One region of the Janthinobacterium sp. SUN120 genome, then DNA from elsewhere that is predicted to be linked to it. Evidence: predicted binding sites of a transcription regulator. Region 1 holds the regulator's gene; each other region holds the start of a gene.
The links. Region 1 encodes FNR, which switches genes on or off when oxygen is low (the NO sensors DNR and NnrR bind a similar motif). Its sites were predicted from a motif close to TTGATNNNNATCAA; they were not measured.
Positions count from the first base shown of each region.

Region 2: cydD (thiol reductant ABC exporter subunit CydD) is a predicted target of FNR. The motif match lies at 2,563-2,576, and genes of this name have one in related genera.
Region 3: cqsA (alpha-hydroxyketone-type quorum-sensing autoinducer synthase) is a predicted target of FNR. The motif match lies at 2,243-2,256, and genes of this name have one in related genera.

Region 1 is NZ_JAPUBW010000004.1:366,682-371,614, reverse strand. It holds gene ccoP (cytochrome-c oxidase, cbb3-type subunit III) at 1-616, shown strand, start outside; gene ccoG (cytochrome c oxidase accessory protein CcoG) at 619-2,001, shown strand; gene O0879_RS22245 (FixH family protein) at 2,104-2,628, shown strand; gene fnr (fumarate/nitrate reduction transcriptional regulator Fnr) at 2,753-3,511, opposite strand; gene O0879_RS22235 (response regulator) at 3,761-4,933, shown strand, end outside.
Region 2 is NZ_JAPUBW010000001.1:1,764,445-1,769,377, reverse strand. It holds gene glmM (phosphoglucosamine mutase) at 1-358, shown strand, start outside; tRNA gene O0879_RS07735 (tRNA-Pro) at 440-516, shown strand; tRNA gene O0879_RS07730 (tRNA-Arg) at 611-685, shown strand; gene O0879_RS07725 (hypothetical protein) at 770-949, opposite strand; gene O0879_RS07720 (PEP-CTERM sorting domain-containing protein) at 1,095-1,661, opposite strand; gene O0879_RS07715 (GbsR/MarR family transcriptional regulator) at 1,951-2,502, opposite strand; gene cydD (thiol reductant ABC exporter subunit CydD) at 2,641-4,329, shown strand; gene O0879_RS07705 (ATP-binding cassette domain-containing protein) at 4,326-4,933, shown strand, end outside.
Region 3 is NZ_JAPUBW010000002.1:823,776-828,708, reverse strand. It holds gene O0879_RS13435 (response regulator) at 1-866, opposite strand, end outside; gene O0879_RS13430 (HAMP domain-containing sensor histidine kinase) at 870-2,168, opposite strand; gene cqsA (alpha-hydroxyketone-type quorum-sensing autoinducer synthase) at 2,321-3,568, shown strand; gene O0879_RS13420 (MarR family winged helix-turn-helix transcriptional regulator) at 3,574-4,023, opposite strand; gene O0879_RS13415 (GIY-YIG nuclease family protein) at 4,081-4,428, opposite strand; gene O0879_RS13410 (MFS transporter) at 4,432-4,933, opposite strand, start outside.

The DNA of each region.
Region 1 (4,933 bases):
GGAAGAGCTGAAGAAGGCGGAAGCCGACTACGGTCCCCTGTTCAACAAGTACCTGAGCCAGGACTTGAAGACGGTGGCCGCCGATCCGCAGGCGCAAGCCATCGGCCAGCGCCTGTTCCTGACCTACTGCGCGCAATGCCACGGTTCGGATGCACGCGGCAACAAGGGCTTCCCCAACCTGACGGACAAGGACTGGCTGTATGGCGGCGAACCCGACATCATCAAGACCACCATCATGCACGGCCGCAATGGGCAAATGCCACCGATGGGCGCCGCCCTGGGCTCCGAAAAGGATGTCGAGAACGTGGCCCATTATGTGCTGAGCCTGTCCGGCTCGACCTCGGATCCCGTCAAGTCCGTGCTGGGCAAGGCCAAGTTCGGCGCCTGCATGGCCTGTCATGGCGCCGATGCCAAGGGTAACCAGATGCTCGGCGCGCCAAACCTGACGGACAAGACCTGGCTGTACGGCGGCAGCGCCGACACCATCATGGAAACCGTACGCAAGGGACGCAGCAACACCATGCCGGCCTTCAGCGATTTCCTCGGCGAATCCAAGGTACACGTGCTGTCGGCGTATGTCTGGAGCCTGTCGAATCCGCAGGCACCCGCAAAGTAAAAATGGAACCTCAAGTCATCAAGATGTATGCGGCCCGCGAGCAAATCTACCCTCGCGAGGCCAAAGGACGCTACGCTACCTGGCGATGGGTATGCGTATGGCTTACCCAGCTCGCGTTCTACGGCTTGCCGTGGTTGACCTGGAATGGCAGGCAAGCCCTGCTGTTCGATTTGACCACACGCAAGTTCTACATTTTCGGCGTCGTGCTGTGGCCCCAGGATTTCATCTATCTGGCGGCCCTGCTGATCATCTGTGCGTATTTGTTGTTCCTCGTCACGGCCATTGCCGGGCGGGTGTGGTGCGGGTTCTCTTGCCCGCAAACGGTATACACGGAAATTTTCCTGTGGGTCGAACGCCGCATCGAGGGCACGCGCAGCGCACGCATGGCCCTCGACAAGCAGGGCCCCTCCGTGCGCAAGGCGTTCAAGAAGACGGCCAAGCACCTGGTATGGGGCGCCATCGCCCTGTGGACGGGCTTTACCTTTGTCGGCTACTTCACGCCGATCAAGGAACTGGCGCAGTCGGTGACCACGCTCAATTTCGGTCCCTGGGAATGGTTCTGGGTCTTGTTCTACAGCCTGGCAACCTACGGCAACGCGGGCTGGCTGCGCGAGCAAGTGTGCAAATACATGTGCCCCTACGCGCGCTTCCAGAGCGCCATGTTCGACCAGGATACCCTGATCATCACCTACGATGCCAAGCGCGGCGAACCACGTGGCGCCATGAGCAAGAAGGCCGGCAACAACGACAAGCTGGGCGATTGCATCGACTGTACCCTGTGCGTGCAGGTGTGTCCGACCGGCATCGATATCCGTAACGGCCTGCAGTATGAATGCATCGGTTGCGCCGCTTGCGTCGATGCCTGCAACAGCGTGATGGACAAGGTCGACCGGCCACGGGGACTGGTACGCTACAGTACCGACCATGCGATGGAAAACAACTTCAATTCGAAGCAGATACGCCAGCGCGCCATGCGCCCGCGCGTCTTGATCTACACTTCCATCCTGGCCCTGATCATCATCGCCGTGTGTACTTCGCTGGCCCTGCGCACGCCCCTGAAAATGGACGTGATCCGCGACCGCGGTTCCATGGGACGCGAAGTGGAAGACGGCATGATCGAAAACGTCTACCGCCTGCAGATCATGAACACGTCGGAGCAAAGCCAGCATTTCAAAATCAGCGCTTCCGGCTTGCCGGGCCTGACCTTGCTGACGCGCGAAGAAGTGACCTTGCAGCCGACGGAAACGCTGGGTTGGCCGATCCGCCTGCGCGTGCCGCACGGCGTGGGAGAGAAGGGCTCGAACAAGATTGCGATCGAATTGCAATCGCTGGACGACCCATCGCTGCATGTGCGTGAAAGCGCGGTATTCATCGTGCCACGTTAACAAGGAAAGGCGGACGGGGACCGGGTGCCCTCGCCGCCGCCACGAAGTTGCAGGAAGGCCGGTCCCCATGCGGGGACTGGCTGATTACACAGGAGAAACACCATGTCCGACAGTCTGAAACTGCAAGCACCCGTTGCACCGTGGTACAAGCATCGCTGGCCATGGCTGCTGATGATCGGCCCCGGCCTGTCCGTGGTCGTCGGCAGCTTCATGGGCTATATCGCGTTTACGCAGCCCGATGCGCTGGTGGTGGGCGATTATTACAAGCAGGGCAAGGCGATCAACCAGGATTTGAAGCGCGACACGATCGCCAGCGACCTGGCGATGGATACGCGCCTGTCGTATGACGTGGCGCAAGCGCGCCTGACCGGTTCCGTGCACAGCTTCGGCAAGGCCTATCAGGCGCCTTTGCAGCTGCACCTGGCGCATGCGACCCTGCCGGAAAAGGATATCAAGGTGCTGGTGCAACCCGATGCGGCCGGCAATTTTTCCGTGGCGCTGCCGATGCTCGAGCGCAGCCGCTGGCAAGTGCTGGTGGAAAACGACAAACGCGAGTGGCGCCTGTCCGGCATCTGGACCTGGCCCCTGCAGCGCAGCATCGCGCTGCATGCGGATGAAGAGCTATAACGTACAGCGCTGGGAAAACCGTAGCGAGCGGCAGTGATTTGTGGTTGAGAAGCGCAGCTGTGCTATAGCACAGCGAGCATCGCAGGCCGCAAAGCGCGACGCGCAGCAGGTTTTGACGGTGCTGTTATTTGCAGGTGTCCGTGCCGGCCGTAATCGCCTTCAGTTTCGCCGGCTGCAGGATTTCAATTTCCCGGTTCGAGACGCGCAGCCAGCCTTCCTTCTTGAACTTCGACAGCAGGCGGCTGACGCTCTCGATGGTCAGGCCCAGGTAGTTGCCGATTTCCTCGCGCGACATGCGCAGCTGGAAATTGCTGCCCGAATAGCCGCGCGCTTCATAGCGCGACGCCAGGTTGACGATGAAGGCGGCAAAGCGCTGCGTCGCCTGCATATTGCCCAGCAACAGCATGACGCTTTGCTCGCGCGTGATTTCCTGGCTCATCATGCGGTGGAAATGGCGCAGCAGGGTCGGCATATTGCCCAGCAATTGTTCCAGGCTGGAAAACGGGATTTCACACACTTCGCTGTCTTCCAGCGCCACCGCATTACAGTGGTGGCGGTCGGCGCTGATGGCGTCCATGCCCAGCAGTTCGCCCGCCATCTGGAAGCCCGTCACCTGCTCTTCGCCGCCCGGATTGATCTGGTACGTCTTGAAATGCCCCAGGCGGATCGCATACAGGTTCTGGAACGAGTCGCCGATACGGAACAGCGAGGCGCCGCGCACAATCTTGCGGCGGCGGCCGATGATCTGGTCCAGCCTGTCCATGTCGCCCACATCGAGGCCCATCGGCAGGCACAATTGATGCATGCTGCAGGTCGAGCATCGCGCACGCAACGCCTCCACGTTCACGGTGGGCAAGGTTGGAGTGAGTAGCGCTTCAGTCATGTCGGTACCTTTTAGAAAATGCAACAACAAGTTTACTGCATACAGCCGCATACAGGGTTGCCGTATACCAATTTCACCGTAAATTCGGCGAATAAACGACGTCCAGCCTTTAATTATATGGCAACATCGTCAAAAGCCCGTACGGGGCGGGCAATTTGCGCGGCGGCGCTTGCCAAGCTGGGGCATTGATAGGAAAATTCCTGACAGCATTATCTGCCGCCTGTGCCGCCCGGTACTGAAAAGGAAATCATGAAGCCTCTCGGCATTAAAGCAAAAGTCGCGCTGGCCACCAGCCTGACCTCGATCGCCATGATCGCGCTGGTCACCATGATCCAGGTGCAGCACATGCGCGACGACTTCACCCGAGTACTGCTGAGCCAGCAATCGTCCCTGATCACCCGCACCGCTGCCGAGCTCGACGACAAGCTGGGCATGCTGCTGCAGATCGTCACCCTGACGGCCCGACAGCAGCCGCCGGAATTGATCGCCCGGCCCGCCCAATTGCGCGAATACTATTCGCGCCGCTCGATGCTGGTGCTGTTCGATGACGTGCTGGTGCTCGACGCGCATGGCGCCGTCGTGGCCGACATGCCGGAAGTGGCGGGGCGCGCCGGCATCAACGTCGCCGAGCGCGAGTATTTCCAGACCGTCCTGCGCACGCGCCAGCCCATGATCACCGAACCGATGCTGGGCAAGTCGAGCGGCATGCCCATCGTGCAGATGGTGGCGCCCGTGCTGGCCGCCGATGGCCAGGTGGCCGGCGTAGTGATCGGCGTGCTGCGCCTGTACAAGGACAATCTGCTGGGGCGCCTGCGCTCGGAAAAGATCGGCAAGAACGGCTATTACTTCATTCTCACGCGCGGCGCCGTGCCGCGCTACGTGCTGCACCCCGATACCAGCCGCTTGCTGCAACCGCGCAAGCCGAACGCCAACCTGACGACGACCCAGTTGCTGAAGGAAGATGGCGAAGGCAGCATGGTCAGCACCAACAGCCGCGGCATCACGGCCGTCAACAGCTTCAAGCGCCTGAAATCCGTGAACTGGCTGCTGGCCGCCTCGCTCCCCGTCGAGGATGCCTTCGAACCGTTCGATGGCGTGCTGTACCGATTGGTGCTGTGGAGCATCCTCGCCTCGCTGCTGGCCGCCTTTGTTCTGGGCTGGGTCACCGTGCGCCTGCTGTCGCCGCTGGTGCGCCTGCGCGACACCCTGCAAGCCCTGCGCACCAGCGGCAGCCGCTTCACGCCCGTGCCGGTGCAGCAGCGCGACGAGATCGGCGAACTGACGGAAGCGTTCAACGGCCTGATGAGCGAACGCGACCGCCTGCAGCAGGAACTCGAATCGCGCGCGGCGGAGCTGGAACAGGAACGCGACCGGGCCGAGGCGGCCAACCGCGCGAAGAGCGATTTCGTGGCCAACATGAGC
Region 2 (4,933 bases), on a different contig from region 1:
AGGTTCCGGCCATCTGCTGTGCCTGGACAAGCACACGACGGGCGACGGCATCGTTTCCGCGCTGCAAGTATTGTCCGCCCTCAAGCGCAGCGGCCAGAGCCTGCAGCAATGCCTGGCCGAACTGGTGCTGTTCCCGCAAACCCTGATCAACCTGCGCGTGGCGCCCGGTTTCGACTGGCAAAAAAATGCCGCCATGGTGGCCGAGAAAGAACTGGTCGAGGCCGAGCTGGGCGACACGGGCCGCGTGCTGATCCGCGCTTCCGGCACCGAGCCGCTGATCCGCGTGATGGTGGAGGCGAAAGATAAGGAAAAGGCCGAGTCGATGGCGCGCCGCATTGCCGACAAGGTCGGTGCATAAAGGCAGGGAGCGATAGTTATTTCCATCTAATTCGTCTATGGCAATTGACGAAATTGGGTGGGGGCGTTATTATCTTGTCTTCGGAGTGTGGCGCAGCCCGGTAGCGCACCTGGTTTGGGACCAGGGGGTCCAAGGTTCGAATCCTTGTACTCCGACCAAAGTCATAAGCGGGCTGTCAGAAATGACAGCCCGTTTTCTATTCCGCGCTGGCATTTCATTGCTGGCGCGCATGGATTAAAATACTGCACCTCTCCGCCCATCGTTCAACGGATAGGACAACGGTCTTCTAAACCGTGAATGGGGGTTCGATTCCCTCTGGGCGGACCAGTTTCATACTGGCCACGATCATGCGGCGCCAAGCTGCCGCAACGCACCCCATCTTTCCCCCACATCCGGTTTCCGCGCAGCTGTTCAGGGCTGCGCGCCCAGCACTAAGCTCAGCAAATACAGCAGCGGCGCCGCGCACAGCAGCGCGGAACACAGCGACAGCACTTTCTTGCTGGCCAGGCGTGCCAGGCGCAGCCGTTCGCGCACGGGCAAGTGCTGGCGCAGCGCATGGCGCGCGCGCGGCTGGAATGGGGATTCATGCATGTGGGCTCCCTCGCAACGGTGACTGAAGATGCCGGTCAGCATAGCGGGAGAGGCATAAAGGCGGTGTAAAGAGTGGGTGGCGCGGCGCAAGCGCGCTGTAAACATGGGTGCGCCGGCGCCGTGTTGCGGGTCTTGCCCGATGCTCTTATTTTGCCTGGCGGCGGCGCGCCAGGACGCCGAGCAGGCCCAGGCCGGCGAGCAGCATGGCATAGGTTTCCGGTTCAGGGACGGCGGAAACGTAGGCGCGGTAATTGCTCAGGTCCTTGGGCAAGCCTGCCACCGTGAAGGTCGTGCCGGCTGCGACGGGCGCTGCCCATTGGAAGACCAGTTCGCCCTGGCCGAAATGGATGGCCAGGTAATCATAGGCCGCCGCACTCGTGAAGGAATTCACCCCGCCGCTGGCGCCTGCCGTGGTGCCCGCGGTGCAGCCTGAGGTGGCATTGTCGCAAAACGAGACGGCCGCACCCAGGCTGGTGCCGAAAACGCCGTTGATATAGCCCTGGATGTCGGTGGGACTCTGCGGCACGAGATTGTCGTTATAGTATTTCACCATGAGGGCAGGTGACGGCGAGTAAGTGACGGTGCTGCCTTCGATGCTGAAACCGCTGGCCGGTCCCACATCGACCCATGTAGCAGCCTGTGCCACGCCCATGCAGGCCGTCAGGGCGGCCAGCATGGATGCCCGTATGGCAATGCTTGTTATGCTTTTCATGAAAATCCCCTTTTATTTTATTGCAGACATTTCACTGCTTCAGGGTGCGCGCCGTCCGGTCAGGGAGGTCGACTTGTCGCCCGGTCGCCTTTGCGTGAGTACGCATATGCAAGCTTAGTCTTGATGTAAATTAATACAATTTAAATAATGCTATTGGCATGCTTGACAACATCGCATACGGCTATGTATGGCTGTGCTGGCGAAAGCCTGCGCGGCGAGCGGAAATGGCGTGACAAGGCACGCTAGCTTGTGCTAGCAATGCATTGAGTAGGGAGAGGGGAGGCGGGTTTCAGTCGTTGTTATTGCTGACGCCGAACAAGCGATCCTTGGCATTGAGCAGCTTTTGCACCTTGGCGCCCATTTTCATCAGCTGCGCCATCGATTCGGGCGACAGGCGCTGCAAGTCGTCGAACCAGGTGTTGGCCAGGTCGACCAGTTCATACATTTCGCGCATGCGCTCCTGCGCATACTGGTCGACGGGTTCCGTGGCCGGCGCCAGCAGCGATTCGCGCAGCACCGTCAGGGTGGGCGCCACTTCGCGGCGGCGGCGCTCGGCGGCCACCACGCGGAAGATTTGCCACACATCACCCAGCGAGGAAAAATACTCGCGCCGGTCGCCGGGGATGCGCGACTGGCGGATCAAGCCCCAGCCCTGCAATTCCTTCAAGCCGATGCTCACGTTCGAGCGTGAAAAACTCAGGTGTTCCGCGATTTCATCCGCGTGTAAAGGATGCTCTGCGACAAACAACAAGGCGTACACTTGCCCCACTGTCCGGTTAAAGCCCCAGCGGCTGCCCATCTCGCCGAAATGGCTGACGAAGGTCAGGATCAGCGGCGTCATTTGGATATGTTGAGTTTTCATAATTATCTGAATTTTTTCACGCCACACCCGCAGGGTCAATTGATATATGTCATGTTTCGCAGTATTATACAAAATATCGAATTTACAGAAAATTCTGAAAACTCAAAAAGTATAGATATGCCTACCACGCCGCTGTCCTTGCCCCGCTTTATCCTTCCCCGTGCCGCCAGCCTGGCGCAGGGCGGCGCCGCCTTGCTGTGGCTGCCGCAAGCGGCCTTGCTGGCCTGGGCCGTGCAAGCCATGCTGGCCGGTGCACCCTGGCGCGCGGCCCTGTTGCCGGCCGCCGGCGTGCTGCTGCTGGGCGTGCTGCGCGCCGGCTGCGAAGCGTGGGGCGCGCGGCGCATGTATGCGGCGGCGCGCGACCACCTGTCCACCTTGCGCGTGCAAGTGGCGCAAGCGCTGGCGCACCGTTCGCCGCTGGACCGCCAGCGCGCCCAGTCGGGCCAGGCGGCCAGCGTCATCGCCGAGCAGGCCGAAGCCATCGTGCCCTACCTGGTGCGCTACAAGCCCGCGCGCTGGAAAGTCATGCTCGTGCCGCTCGTGATCCTCGCCGTGGTGACGCCCCTGTCGTGGATCGCCGCGCTGATCCTGCTCATCGCCGCGCCCCTGATTCCCGTCTTCATGGCCCTCGTGGGCATGGGTGCGCAAGCGGCCAGCCGCGCGCAGATGGTGGAGATGGGCAGCATGAACGCCTTTCTATTGGACCGCCTGCGCGGCTTGGCCACCCTGCGCGCGCTCGATGCCGTCGATGTCACGGCCGAACGCCTGGATGCTTCGTCGCAATCCGTGCGCCGGCGCACGATGGTGGTGCTGCGCATCGCCTTCCTGTCGTCCGCCGTGCTGGAACTGTTTTCCGCGCTCGGTGTCGCCATGGTGGCCGCGTTTATCGGTTTCTCCTTGCTGGGCAGCATCAATTTCGGCACCTGGGGCCGCGAACTGAGCCTGGGGCAGGGCTTGTTCATCCTGCTGCTGGCGCCCGCGTTTTTCGAACCCTTGCGCGAACTGGCCGCCGTCTGGCACGACAAGGCGGCCGGCGAAGCGGGCCTGGCCGGCCTGCACGACCTGGCGGCCGAAGGCGTGCCCCTGCCCGGCGCCGGCGTGGCAGCCGCTGCCGTCTCCGCCGCCGCCATGGCGGTGGCGCCGCCGCCCGCTATTGATATCCATCAACTGCGCTTTGCCCATCCCGGCGAGGCGCCCGTCTTCGACGGCTTCGACCTGACCGTGCGCGCCGGCGAACATGTGGCCCTGCTGGGCGCCAGCGGCGCCGGCAAGACCACCTTGCTGTCCCTGCTGGCCGGCCTGCTGCCCGCCAGCGGCGGCGAGATCCGCATCGGCGGCGTGCGCCTGACCGACGGCACCGTGAATACCTTGCGCCAGCGCATGGCGTGGATGGGCCAGCGTCCCCACGTGTTTGCCGCCTCCGTCAGCCAGAACGTGACCCTGGGCCGCGTCGGCGCGCATGCCGCGCAAGTGACGCAGGCGCTGCACCTGGCCGACCTGGCTGCCGTGGCGCAGGCGCAGCCGGCCGTCATGCTCAGCGATGGCGGGCAGGGCTTGTCCGGCGGCGAAGCCGTGCGCCTGGCCCTGGCCCGCGTGGTCCTGCATCCGCACGCGGACTTGCTGCTGGTCGATGAACCGACGGCCCACCTGGACAGCGAAACGGCGGCGCGCGTGACGGACGCCTTGCTGGAATTGGCGAAAGGCAAGACGATGATCGTCGCCACGCACGACCCCGTGCTGGCCGGGCGCCTGCAGCGCACGGTGCAGGTCGATGCCCTGGCGCAGGCACAGGAGTTGCGCGCATGAACACCACATTGATCTCGCATCCCGTCCTGCGGCAATTACTGCTGGCCCAACCAGGCAAGCTGATCGGGGGCGCCTTGCTGGCGGCCCTGACGGCGGTGTCCGGCATGGCCTTATTGGGCTTGTCCGGCTGGTTCATCACGGCCACGTCGATTGCCGGCCTGCATGCCTCGACGGCCATCCTGTTCGACGTGTTCGGCCCGTCGGCCGGCATCCGCCTGCTGGCCATCGGCCGCACGGGTTCGCGCTATGCGGAACGCCTCGTCACGCACGACGCCACGTTCGCCGCGCTGGCCAGCATCCGCGTGCAACTGTTTCGCGGCTGGTCGCGCCCGGAAGCGGCCAGCCGCCTGCTGCGCCAGCCCGCCAAGCTGCTGTTCCGCCTGACGGCCGATATCGATGCGCTCGAATCGCTGTACCTGCGCCTGCTGGTGCCCGCCTTCACGGCCCTGTGCGCGGCCTTGCTGGCGGGCGTGGCGCTGGGCGTGATGCAGTGGCAGCTGGGCCTGGGACTGGCCGCGTGGCTGCTGGCCGCCGGCGGCGGCATCAGCTGGAGCGTGGCGCGCCGCGCCCGCCGCCCGGCCATCCTGCGCTCGCGCGCCATCGA
Region 3 (4,933 bases), on a different contig from region 1:
TAGCGGAACCAGTTTTCGCCGATGTGCGCCGCATACATGCCGTCGCTGTCGGCATCGGAAAAGTACGGGATCACGCGCATTTCCAGCAAGGCCAGCAGCAGGGACTCGGGCGCGTCGCTGTCGCGCGCCATTTCGTACTGCGTGTGCAGGCTGCGTTCCGTCTCGATGATCATCAGGCGGGCCTGGCCGTCGCGCGTGAAAAACAGGATGCCGCAGGGATTCGGGAAAATATAGAACTCGACAAAGCCATGGCGCCGGCACAGCTCCTGCACGACGGCGGCCATGGCTTCGTCTTGCAGGAAACTATAGTCATGCAGCAATAGCAAGTCGCGCACGGTGTCCGACTGCTGCAGGAAGAATTCGCGTTGCAGGGAAACGATTTCCTGTTCCAGGATATCGAGCGCATCGTCGTCGCTCTTCTTGATGTAGCGGTCGATCAAGCCCCGGTTGAAGGCCGTCACGGCCACTTTTTCATCGGCCGCGCCCGTAAATAAAATCTTCTTGCACGGCAAGTCCCGCACGGCCTGGCAGAATTCCAGGCCATTCATCTGCGGCATCGAATAATCGACCACCAGCACGGAAGGCACGGCAAAGCGCTGCGCCTGGCCGCTGATGCGCCAGATGCGTTCGAGGTCGAGCGCCACGTTGCGCTGGTCGCGCGGCAGGTTTTGCGTGTCGAAATTGACGTGCAGCGGCGTCTCGCCCGGCTGCGTGCTGTGACGCAGCCAGTGCAGCGCGCTGCTGGTGTCATGAAAGGTCAGGCGCGCCAGCGCGGGATCGAGCTGGAACGCCAGGCTTTTCAGGAAGGAATCGCTGTCATCGATCAATACGGTCAGGGTCGGATGGGAGTAGACGGGCAGTTGCATGCATCACCTTGCGGGGGAAGAGGGTTGTAAGCGGGCAGGCAGGGGCTGGGGAAATTCCAGGATGAAAATCGCATACGCATGCTCGCGCGACACGCAGCGGATGCGCGCCTGCCAGGCCGTGATGATCTGCCGGCACAGGGCCAGGCCGATGCCGCTGCCGTTATGCACGGGATACGAATAAAAACGCTCGAAGATCAGCGGCAGGCGGTTCTTCGCGATGCCGCAGCCCGTGTCGATGAACAGCAGCCTGGGCACGGGGCGGGCGCCGTCGATGATGATGCGCACGCGGCCCTTGCCGGCCCGCTGGATGGCTTTCAGCGCGTTTCTCAGCAGGTTTAGCAGGATCACCACGCACAGTTCGTCCTGGCCGGCGAACTGGAAGTCGGCGCGCACGTCCACCTTGACGCGGCTGCGCTGGCTGTTGCCGGTGAATGGGTAGCGCTTCAGCACGGAATTCACCATCGCCAGCATCGACAGCGCCTGGCTGGGTTGCAGGTTGCGGTTCACGGCGCTGGCGCTCATCAGGAACAAATCGATCATGTGCTGCATGTGGCGCACTTCGAACTGGATGCGCGACAGGGCTTCCTGCAGCGGCGGCAAGTCGTGCGTCTGGCCGGCCAGCTGCGGCAGCAGCCGGCGCATGCCCCGTACATTGGCTTCCACGCTGGTCAGCGGCGTGCGCAGTTCGTGTGCCACGGAACCGAGCCCGGCGGACAGGCCGGCCAGCCGTTCCAGTTCCAGCACCTTGCTGCCCACTTTCACCACGGACAGCGCGGCTATGGTGAACCAGTGCACGGGCAGTTGCTGCAGCACTTCACGCTGCAGCAGGAAGTCGCCTTCTCCCTGCAGGATGACGGCGAGGCAGGCGGTGCTGGTGCCGATCAGGTAGGCGCGGCAAGCCAGCTTCGTTTCGAAATGAAACAGCACGACGAGGCCGATCAGCAGCGATTCGCTCCAGATGGACGACGCGTGGTTCATCAGAAACATGAAGGTAAAGAAGAAGGGCAGGATGTAGCTGAGCGCGAACAGCAGGTAGCGCGACAGCCAGCGGGCCGAGAAGTGGCGCGCAAACAGGCCGACCGCGCAGATGCCCACGCCCGTCAGGCGCAAGGTCAGGTTTTCATAGGCTTGCGGAAAAAAGTAATTCCACAGCAGGTAGTACAGCGGCATCGCCACCGTGCCCACGGCGGCCAGCATGGCGACCCTGCCGGCCAGGTTTTCATGGGGCATGCGTTCATGCAGCAGCGAATGGAGCAGGCGCCTGCGCCAGTGTGTCCATCGTCCTTGCAATTGCTGCGTCATGACTCTGCCTTGATTCTCTTCAGAACATTATCATCGCGTAAATTTTCCTGGTTGAACGGTTATCTCATCGGACATTGATATACGTCAATGGATGGGTTCGCGAGACGGTCAAGGCTTTAAGCCGCAGCAAACCTTTCCCTAGGAGAAAACTCATGACCATCGCTACCAGCTTGCACGCCCCATCCTTCGTCCGCGCAGAACACTGCTTGCCAGACTACATCGTGCGGCGCATGGATGCGCACCACGTCACGCGCATCGAAAAGCTGCTGGGCGGCCAGCATCCCCATGCCTGGCAACCGACACCCGCCCATGCCATTTTCCTGGCCGGCAATGACTACCTGTCCATCGCCGCCGAGCCTGCGCTGGTGGCGGCCCAGGTGGCGTCCCTGCAGGCGAATGCGGGGGGCATGCTGATGTCGGCCGTGTACTTGCAGGAAGGCAGCGAACAACACCGGCTGGAAAGCCGGCTGGCCCGCTTCATGGGCAGCGAGGACGGCATCCTGGCGCAGTCCGGCATGGCGGCCAACGTCGGGCTGATCCAGTGCATCGCCAGCCCCGGCATTCCCGTCTACCTCGACATGCAGGCCCACGCCTCGCTGTGGGAAGGCGTGTTGTCGGCGCAGGCCCAGGCCGTGCCCTTCCTGCACAACGACATGACGCACTTGCGGCGGCAAGTGGAAAAGCATGGCCGCGGGGTGATCGTCGTCGACGCCCTGTACAGCACCAATGGCAGCCTGGCGCCGCTGCTGGAATTGCTCGACATCGCCGAGCGCAGCGACTGCGTGGTGGTGGTCGACGAGTCGCACTCGCTGGGCACGCATGGCCCGCAGGGCGCGGGCCTGGTGGAGGCGTGGGGACTGGGCCACCGCGTGCATTTCCGCACGGCGTCGCTGGCCAAGGCCTTCGCGGGCCGCGCCGGTTTCATCAGCTGTTCCAGCCGTTTCAAGGGCTATTTTTTGTCCGAATCACGCCCCGCCATCTTCAGTTCCTGTTTGCTGGCGCACGAGCTGGCGTGGCTGGGCGCGGCGCTCGATTTCATCATGGCCGCCGACGGGCGGCGCGCCACCCTGCAACGCCATACGCTGCAGGTGCGCGAAGGCTTGCGCGAGCTGGGCTACAACGTCAGCGATGGCACGGAGCAGATCGTGGCGCTGGAGGCGGGCGGCGAACTGGCCACCCTGGTCCTGCGCCAGGCGCTGGAGCGGCAAGGCATTTACGGCGCCATGTTTTGCGCCCCGGCAACGGCGAAGAACCGCGCCCTCGTGCGCCTGACCCTCAATGCGGGGCTCGACGGGGCGGCCATCGAGCGGGTGTTGGCGGGCTGCGCCGCCATCCGCGCCGAAGCGGGCGTGGAACACTGGCCATCGACGCGGCGCCTGCGCAGGCTGGCGCTCGTGTAGCGTCGTCAGCCGGCCAGCCGGCCCAGGAGGGCTGAAAGCGCTCCCAGCTGTTCTGCCGGCGCATCCTGCAGCAATTCGCGCCCCACCGCCTGCGCGGTGGCGCTCGCATGTCCCAGCAATTCCTGGCCGGCGGCAGTCAGCACGGCATAGCCGACGCGGGCGTCGCGCGCATCGGCCTGGCGTGCCACCAGGCCAATCTTTTCCAGTGGCATCAAGGAGCGCGTGACGCCCGAGGCCGTCAACGCCAGGCGCTCGGCCAGGTCGATGCGGCGCAGGCGCGCACCGGGCGCGCGCTGCAGCTGGTACAGCAATTGATAGTCGCTGAAGCTCAGGCCATGCAAATTGCCCAGGGCGCTGTCGAAGCGGCGCACGATGAGCGCCTGGGCGCGCGCCAGGCGCAGGCAAAAGTCCAGCGCGCCATCGGCGTCCGGCGACGGGAGGGTGTGATCGTTCATGGCGTCCATTTTATCCGTTGCGAAATGCTTGAGTGCGCAAGTGTAAAGCAATGCCGCTCAATACAGCGGCTGGCCTTGCTCCAGCCACTGTGCGCGGTGCAAGTCCAGCAAGGCGCCCAGTTCGGCGTCCGCATCGAAGGCGGGGTCGTCGGGCAGCTTGAGCGTATCGATGACGGCGCAGGAAAAGGCCGCCGCGCCGTCGCGCCGCCAGTCCGCCTGCAGCAGGGCGTTGCGGTGCTTGCCCAGGTTCAGCTCGAAGCGGTGCCGGTTCAGCATGCCGGGCGCGTTGCGGCTGCTGTCGAGCAAGGTGCGCCCGCTGGGCAAGTGCCGCAAGGCGATGATGCCCAGCGGCGGCGGCTGTTGCCGGTAGTGCGCTTTCAATGTTGCCTGTCGTGTCTTGTCCATGTTTTACTTCTCCGATATCGTTTGGGTAATCGTTTCCGGTCCGGCGATGCGCGGGATGGCGGTAAATAATGCGGCCGCCACGGCGGCCGCCAGCAGCAGGGCGCCGCCGCCGCAGAACAGCTCGCCAACGCTCAGGTGGCGCAGCAGCGCGCCCGTGGCCGCCGCCGACAGCGGCGCCAGTCCCAGGAAGATGCCCATGAACAGGGCCATCGCCCGGCCCAGCATGGCGGGCGCCACGCGCCGCTGTATCCACGTAAAGATGGCCACCTGCAAGTAGCCGCCCAGCAACCCTGTCACGGCCAGCAGGGCAGCGCCTTGCCAGGCCGAGCTGATTTGTCCCAGCGCCATCAGCAGCAGGCCGACGACCGCGTCGACGAGCAGCAGGGTGGCGCCGAAGTGGCGGCGCAGCCAGGCACCGCCCAGGCTGGACGCCAGCATGCCGGCCAGGGTGCCGGCGCCATGCGCGCCCATCAGCAAACCCAGCGCGGAGGCGCCATGCAGGCGC